DNA from 2 places in the Streptomyces noursei ATCC 11455 genome. Region 2 is predicted to be linked to the other one. Evidence: riboswitches for the same ligand, from Rfam matches in the RefSeq annotation. Region 2 holds a riboswitch; the other holds the start of a gene.
The links. A riboswitch is a leader RNA that binds a small molecule or an ion and turns the genes downstream of it on or off. The one in region 2 is predicted to bind S-adenosylmethionine.

Region 1: linked by a shared signal. The riboswitch ahead of SNOUR_RS28410 (aminotransferase class V-fold PLP-dependent enzyme) and the one ahead of thrC (threonine synthase) in region 2 are both predicted to bind S-adenosylmethionine.

The regions. Positions count from the first base shown of each region.
Region 1 covers NZ_CP011533.1:6,701,203-6,704,605, reverse strand. The annotation lists gene SNOUR_RS28410 (aminotransferase class V-fold PLP-dependent enzyme) at 1-1,148, opposite strand, end outside; SAM riboswitch class IV at 1,329-1,446, opposite strand; gene trpD (anthranilate phosphoribosyltransferase) at 1,531-2,595, opposite strand; gene qcrB (cytochrome bc1 complex cytochrome b subunit) at 2,740-3,403, opposite strand, start outside.
Region 2 covers NZ_CP011533.1:4,139,031-4,142,433, reverse strand. The annotation lists gene SNOUR_RS17225 (glucosyl-3-phosphoglycerate synthase) at 1-884, opposite strand, end outside; SAM riboswitch class I at 1,061-1,216, shown strand; gene thrC (threonine synthase) at 1,234-2,511, shown strand; gene SNOUR_RS17215 (MoaD/ThiS family protein) at 2,567-2,845, shown strand; gene SNOUR_RS17210 (cold-shock protein) at 3,313-3,403, shown strand, end outside.

The sequences.
Region 1 (3,403 bases), 2.6 Mb from region 2:
AGCGGGTGCGCGCAGAAGAGGCCGTCGCGGACGCCGATGCCGTACTCCGCGGAGAGGGCGGCGGCGAAGTGCGAGCTGTTCCAGCCCTCGACGATGAAGGAGATGACGCCGACGCGCGGGGCATCGTCGCCGAAGAGGGAGAGGATCCGGACCTCCGGGACGTCGGCCAGGCCCGCCTGGACCCGGGCGATCAGCTCCTGTTCGCGGGCGACCAGGCCGTCGAAGCCGGCCTCGGTGAGCGCCCGGCAGGCGGAGGCGATGGCGTAGGCGCCGATCACGTTGGGCGAACCGGCCTCGTGCCGGGCGGCGGTGGTGTGCCACTCGACGTCCACGCCGCCGTCGGCCCGCCGGGCGACCTTCCGGCTGGCGCCGCCGCCGGCCAGGTACGGCTCGGCCTCCTGGAGCCAGTCGGCGCGGCCGGCCAACACCCCGGCGCCGAACGGCGCGTAGAGCTTGTGGCCGGAGAACGCGACCCAGTCGACGTCCAGTTCGGCGATGTCCACAGGATGATGCGGGGCGAGTTGGGCGGCGTCCAGCACGATCCGGGCGCCGTGGGCGTGCGCGGCGGCGGCCAGTTCCCGCACCGGCCACAGTTCGCCGGTGACGTTCGAGGCGCCGGTGACGCAGACCAGCGCCGGGCCGTAGGGCTCGCGGGTGGCCAGCGCCTTCTCCATGGTGTCCACCGCCTGTCGCGGGGTGCGCGGGGCGTTGAGGTAGGTCACCGCCAGGTCGGCGCGGCGTTCCCAGGGCAGCAGCGAGGCGTGGTGCTCGGTCTCGAAGACGAACACCCGGGTGCCCTGCGGCAGGGTGGCGGCCAGCAGGTTCAGCGAGTCGGTGGTGGACCGGGTGAAGACGACCTGGTCCTCGGCGCGGCAGCCGAGGAAGTCGGCGACGGCCTTGCGGGCGTTCTCGAAGAGGTCGGTGGAGAGCTGGGAGAGGTAGCCGGCGCCGCGGTGGACGCTGCCGTAGTACGGGGCGTAGGCGGCGACGTCGTCCCAGACCCGCTGGAGCGCCGGCGCGCTGGCGGCGTAGTCCAGTGCGGCGTAGACGGCTTCGCCGCCGGTCACCAGCGGGACGAGGACATCCCGGCCCAGAACCGGCAGCGGGGCACAAACGGAACGGTCGGCGGCAGCGGTGACGACAGGCATGGCGAACTCCCGTGAGAGATAAGCGGGTTCGCTGCGGGACGGGGCGCATCAGGGTGCGCGAGAACGCACGGCGCGGCGCGCAGCGTAAAAGGAAAAAGGGTGCGGAGAAGGGCCGTCAGGCCCTAGCGCATTCGCTTCATCACGGAAGGACTCCCTCGAGGACCAGGATCCCTGGCGAGGGATCCGCGCTTGCCGCAGACCTCGTTGCCTGCGACCTGGTCATCACCCGGGGCACCCCGCCACGGAAGGAGGGTTGCCGGACAGCGGGCCGGGGCCTACATCGCTGTCACTCGTGACCTGGGCTGAATCATGCCACACGATCATCGGGGCGCAAGCCCCGGTCCGTATGGCGGACCGGGACCTGCGTCACATCCGAGGGGCGTCAGGCGTTGCTGGCCGCCACCCAGCGGTCCAGCGTCCGCCGGGCCGCGCCCGAGTCGATCGACTCGGCTGCCTTGCGCAGGCCGTCCCGGATCCGCTCGGTGAGCGGGGCGTCGGACGGCTCCAGCGCGGCCAGCGCGGCCGCCGCGTTCAGCAGCACCGCCTCCCGCACCGGCCCGGTCTCGCCGTCCAGCAGCCGCCGGGCCACCTCCGCGTTGTACGACGCGTCCCCGCCGCGCAGCGCCTCCACCGGCACCAGGTCGATGCCGACGTCCCGCGGGTCGAAGGACTCCTCGTGGACCGCGCCGTCCCGTACGACCCACACCCGGGAGGTGGCGGTGGTGGTCAGCTCGTCCAGTCCGTCGTCGCCGCGGAAGACCAGCGCCGAGGAGCCGCGCTCGGCCAGCACCCCGGCGAGGATCGGCGCGATCCGGGCGTCCGCGACGCCGGTCGCCTGGGCCCTGACCCGGGCCGGGTTGGTCAGCGGCCCCAGTACGTTGAAGGTCGTCCGGATGCCCAGCTGGCCGCGGGCGGCCGCCACGTGTCGCAGCGCGGGGTGGAACTTGGCCGCGAAGCAGAAGGTGATCCCGGCCTCCTCCGCGACCTCCACCACCCGCCGCGGCGACAGGTCCAGATTGATGCCCAGCTTCTCCAGGACGTCCGTGGCCCCGCTGGCCGAGGACGCGGCGCGGCTGCCGTGCTTGACGACCTTGGCGCCGGTGCCGGCGACCACGATGGCCGACATGGTGGAGATGTTGACCGTGTTCGCGCCGTCCCCGCCGGTGCCGACGATGTCGACGCTGGGTCCTGGCACCTCGATCAGGCTGGCGTGCGCGTACATCGCCCGCACCAGGCCGGAGATCTCGGCGACCGTCTCGCCCTTGGCGCGCAGCGCCACCGCGAAGCCGGCGATCTGCGCGTCGGTGGCCTCGCCGCGCATGATCCGGTCCATGACCCAGGCGGTGTCGTCGGCGGTGAGGTCACGGGCGTCGAGGAGGGCGTTCAGTACGGCCGGCCAGGAGCGGTCCGCCACGCTGCCGCCGCCTGCCGGGGTCACAACGTTCATGGTCCACGCTCCTGGATCGTCTCCTGCTTGTGCCGTTCACCCTATCGACCCCCGGGCATGCCGGAGGGCCCCGTCCTCTTCGTGGACGGGGCCCTCTGGGTGGCGTACTACCAGCGGTGCGCGGCAGTGCCGCGCCCGCGGGGATCAGTGGTGGCCGTGGCCGCTGGTGATCTCCTTGTACTCCTCGACGGTCGGCTTGGGGATGACGTTGTCCTCGCCGTAGTAGCCCTTGGAGAGCTTGGCGCGCAGCTTCTGCGAGCGCTTGAACTTGCGCCGGACACCGTTCTCGTCGACCTCGGGACCGAGCTCGAGCGGCTCGGGCTGCTCGTGCTGGGTGAGGACGTGCAGCTGCTCCTGGTTGAGCGGCTCGTGGACCTCGATGAACTCACCGTGCGGCAGGCGCTTGATGATGCCGGACTCGCGCCCGTGCAGCACCTTGTCCTTGTCGCGACGCTGGAGACCCAGGCAGATCCGCTTGGTGGCGATGAAGGCCAGCACCGGCCCGACGAAGAACGCGATCCGGACGAACCAGGTGATCGAGTTGATCGACAGGTGGAAGTGGGTGGCCCACAGGTCGTTGCCGCCACCGATCAGCATCACGAAGTACGCGACGAGCCAGGCCACACCGAAGCCGGTGCGGGTGGGCACGTTGCGCGGGCGGTCCAGGATGTGGTGCTCGCGCTTGTCGCCGCGGACCCAGGACTCGATGAACGGGTAGACCGCGATGGCGACCAGGACCAGCGGGAAGACCAGGATCGGGATCAGCACACCGAAGTTGATGGTGTGGCCCCAGAAGTTCCACTCCCAG
Region 2 (3,403 bases):
AAGCCGTGCTCGCCGCGCTCGAACTGGGTCAGCCGGGGCCGCACCAAATGGCCGCGGGCCAGCCGGAGTTGGGCGGTGCGGTAGATCGCCGCGGCCATCCGGCCGAGCGCCTGGCCGCCCTGGTGGCGGTGCCTGCGCACCCCGACGTCCACCTGCGCCAGGGCGTCCAGCCCGACGGTGTGCAGCGCGTCCACCAGCAGACCCAGCTCCACGCCGTAGCCGACCGGGAACGGCAGCCGCTCCAGCAGCGAGCGGCGCGCCGCGTACTCCCCGCCCAGCGGCTGCACGAACCCGGCCAGCCGCGGCCAGTGGAGGTTGAGCAGCGGCCGGGCGACCAGCTCGGTGACCCTGCCGCCCTGCTCGCCTCCGGCGGGACGCCCGCCCTGGCCGGTGTCCAGCGGCCGGTCGTACATCGCCTTGACGAACTGGACCTCCGGGTCGGTCAGCAGCGGCCCGACGATCCCCGAGACGAAGGTGGAGGAGAACTCCCGCAGGTCGGCGTCGACGAAGCAGACGATGTCGCCGCTGGTCACCAGCAGTGAGCGCCACAGCACCTCGCCCTTGCCGGGCAGCGCCGGGATCCGGGGCAGCACGCTGTCCCGGTGGACGACCCGGGCGCCGGCCGCCGCGGCGACCTCGGCGGTGCGGTCGGTGGAGCCCGAATCCAGCACCACCAGCTCGTCGACCAGCGGCACCTCCTCGGTCATCAGATCGGCGCGGATCGCCGCGACGATCGCGCCGACCGTCGCCTCCTCGTCGAGCGCGGGCAGCACCACGCTGACCGTCCGCCCCGTCTGGCGCTTGGCCTCCAACAGCTGCTCCAGGGGGCGGTCCGCGGCGGACCAGGAGCGGCCGGCCAGCCAGCGCTCCACTTCTTCCAGCACGTCTACGACTCTCCTCGGCGGCCCCCCGAACGGGAGCCCGTTATGTGATCCATCTCGCGGACCGGACGACTATCTCAACGGTGAGTGCCTTCGGTTACAGTCTTGAACAACGCGGAGGACCCTCGCATGTCGGGGTCGCCGCGCAACAAACGCCTGGGTTCCACCCAGTGCCATACCGCTCATCCAGAGGGGCAGAGGGACACGGCCCGTTGAAGCCCCGGCAACCCTCCAGCCGGTCTCCGCCGCACGGCAGCACAGTGCGCGCGAGGCTCCCGGCTAGGGAAGGTGCCAAATCCGTCTCACGGCGAAATGCGTCGTGAGGAAGATGAGGAGAAAGGGCCTCGCCTCCATGGCTGTGCAAGCAACCGAATCCACGCCTTCTGTCGCACTCGGTCCCGCCGTCGCCCTGTCCTGTCGCGAATGCGGCGAGCGCTTCCCGCTCGGCCCGATCTTCGCGTGCCAGGAGTGTTTCGGCCCGCTGGAAGTCGCCTACGCGCTTCCCACCGGCGACCCCGAGGCACTGAAGAAGCAGATCGAGGCCGGTCCCGCCAACATCTGGCGCTATGCGCCGCTGCTGCCCGTCCCCGCGGACGTGGCCGACAAGCCCAACCTCAACCCCGGTTTCACCAAGCTCGTCAAGGCCGACCGGCTCGCCGCCGAGCTGGGTGTCACCGGCGGCCTGTACGTCAAGGACGACTCCGGCAACCCCACCCACTCCTTCAAGGACCGGGTCGTGGCGATCGCCGTCGAGGCCGCCCGCGCCTTCGGCTTCACCACCCTCTCCTGCTCCTCGACCGGCAACCTCGCCGGTGCGGTCGGCGCCGCGGCGCGCCGCGCGGGCCTGAAGTCCTGCGTCTTCATCCCGCACGACCTGGAGCCCGGCAAGGTCGTGATGGCCGCGGTCTACGGCGGTGACCTGGTCGCCATCGAGGGCAACTACGACGACGTCAACCGCTTCTGCTCCGAGCTCATCGGCGACCCGCTGGGCGAGGGCTGGGGCTTCGTCAACGTCAACCTCCGCCCGTACTACGGCGAGGGCTCCAAGACGCTGGCGTACGAGATCTGCGAGCAGCTCGGCTGGCGGCTGCCGGACCAGCTGGTCATCCCCATCGCGTCCGGCTCCCAGCTCACCAAGATCGACAAGGGGCTGAAGGAGCTGATCGCCCTCGGCCTGGTCGAGGACAAGCCGTACAAGATCTTCGGGGCGCAGGCCGAGGGCTGCTCGCCGGTGTCCGCGGCCTTCAAGGCCGGGCACGAGGTCGTCAGGCCGCAGAAGCCGAACACCATCGCCAAGTCGCTGGCGATCGGCAACCCGGCGGACGGCCCGTACGTGCTCGACATCGCGCGCCGCACCGGCGGGGCCGTCGAGGACGTCACCGACCCGCAGATCGTGGACGCGATCAGGCTGCTGGCCCGTACGGAGGGGATCTTCGCGGAGACCGCGGGCGGCGTGACCGTCGGCGTGACCAGGAAGCTCATCGAGAACGGCGTGCTGGACCCGTCGCTGACCACCGTCGTGCTGAACACCGGTGACGGCCTGAAGACCCTCGACGCCGTCGCCGCCGGGCCCACCGCCACCATCCGGCCGGACCTGGACGCGTTCCGCGCGGCCGGCCTGGCCGGCTGAGCCGTCCCTCCGCCCGCCCGTTCCGCACCCCCCGTACCTCCTGGAAGGCAGAACCATGAGCGTCAAGGTCCGCATCCCCACCATCCTGCGCACGTACACCGGCGGCGAGGCCGAGGTCACCGCCGAGGGCGCGACCCTCTCCGAGGTGATCGCCGACCTGGAGAAGAACCACCAGGGCATCGCGGCCCGGGTGCTCGACGACGCGGGCAAGCTGCGCCGCTTCGTGAATGTCTACGTCAACGACGACGACGTCCGTTTCGAGCAGGGACTCCAGACGCCGACCCCGGAAGGCGCGGGCGTCTCCATCATCCCGGCGGTCGCCGGAGGCTGCTGATACGCCCGACGACTGTCCGGTGCGGCGCGATATGGATCGTATTCGCGCCAACTCTTTGCCGGTAGTGACCGGAAATTGCCCCGTCCGAGCTAAACGGACGGGGCAATTCCGTGTTGTGAAAGGCGATACCATTGGGGTGATCCCCCTCCGGTTATCTCCGTGCGCATGCCGAACGCATATGAGATCGCGGTGACTTGTGCGCAAGTTGTGTGCGCGATTTGTCGTTTGTGCCGCCTATTCCCGGCCCGACTTGGCCTGAGATAACGGGATTTGAGTGCATACGGCCGTTTCTCTGGCGCAAGAATTCTCGTCCGATTGACCTGTTGCGCTGGGCATTGGTCCGGATACATTCAGCGGCGGTCGACGCGTTCCGGCGCACGCCCCACGGGCCATTCCCGGGGGGTGAGGTCTGACCCGGGTCCGCGGAGTGCGGTCCTGTGCAAGGGCCAGTAATAGGGGAGTTAGGCATGGCTCAGGGCACCGTCAAGTGGTTCAACGCGGAGAAGGGGTACGGCTTCATCGCGGTCGACGGTGGTGCGGATGTTTTCGTCCACTACA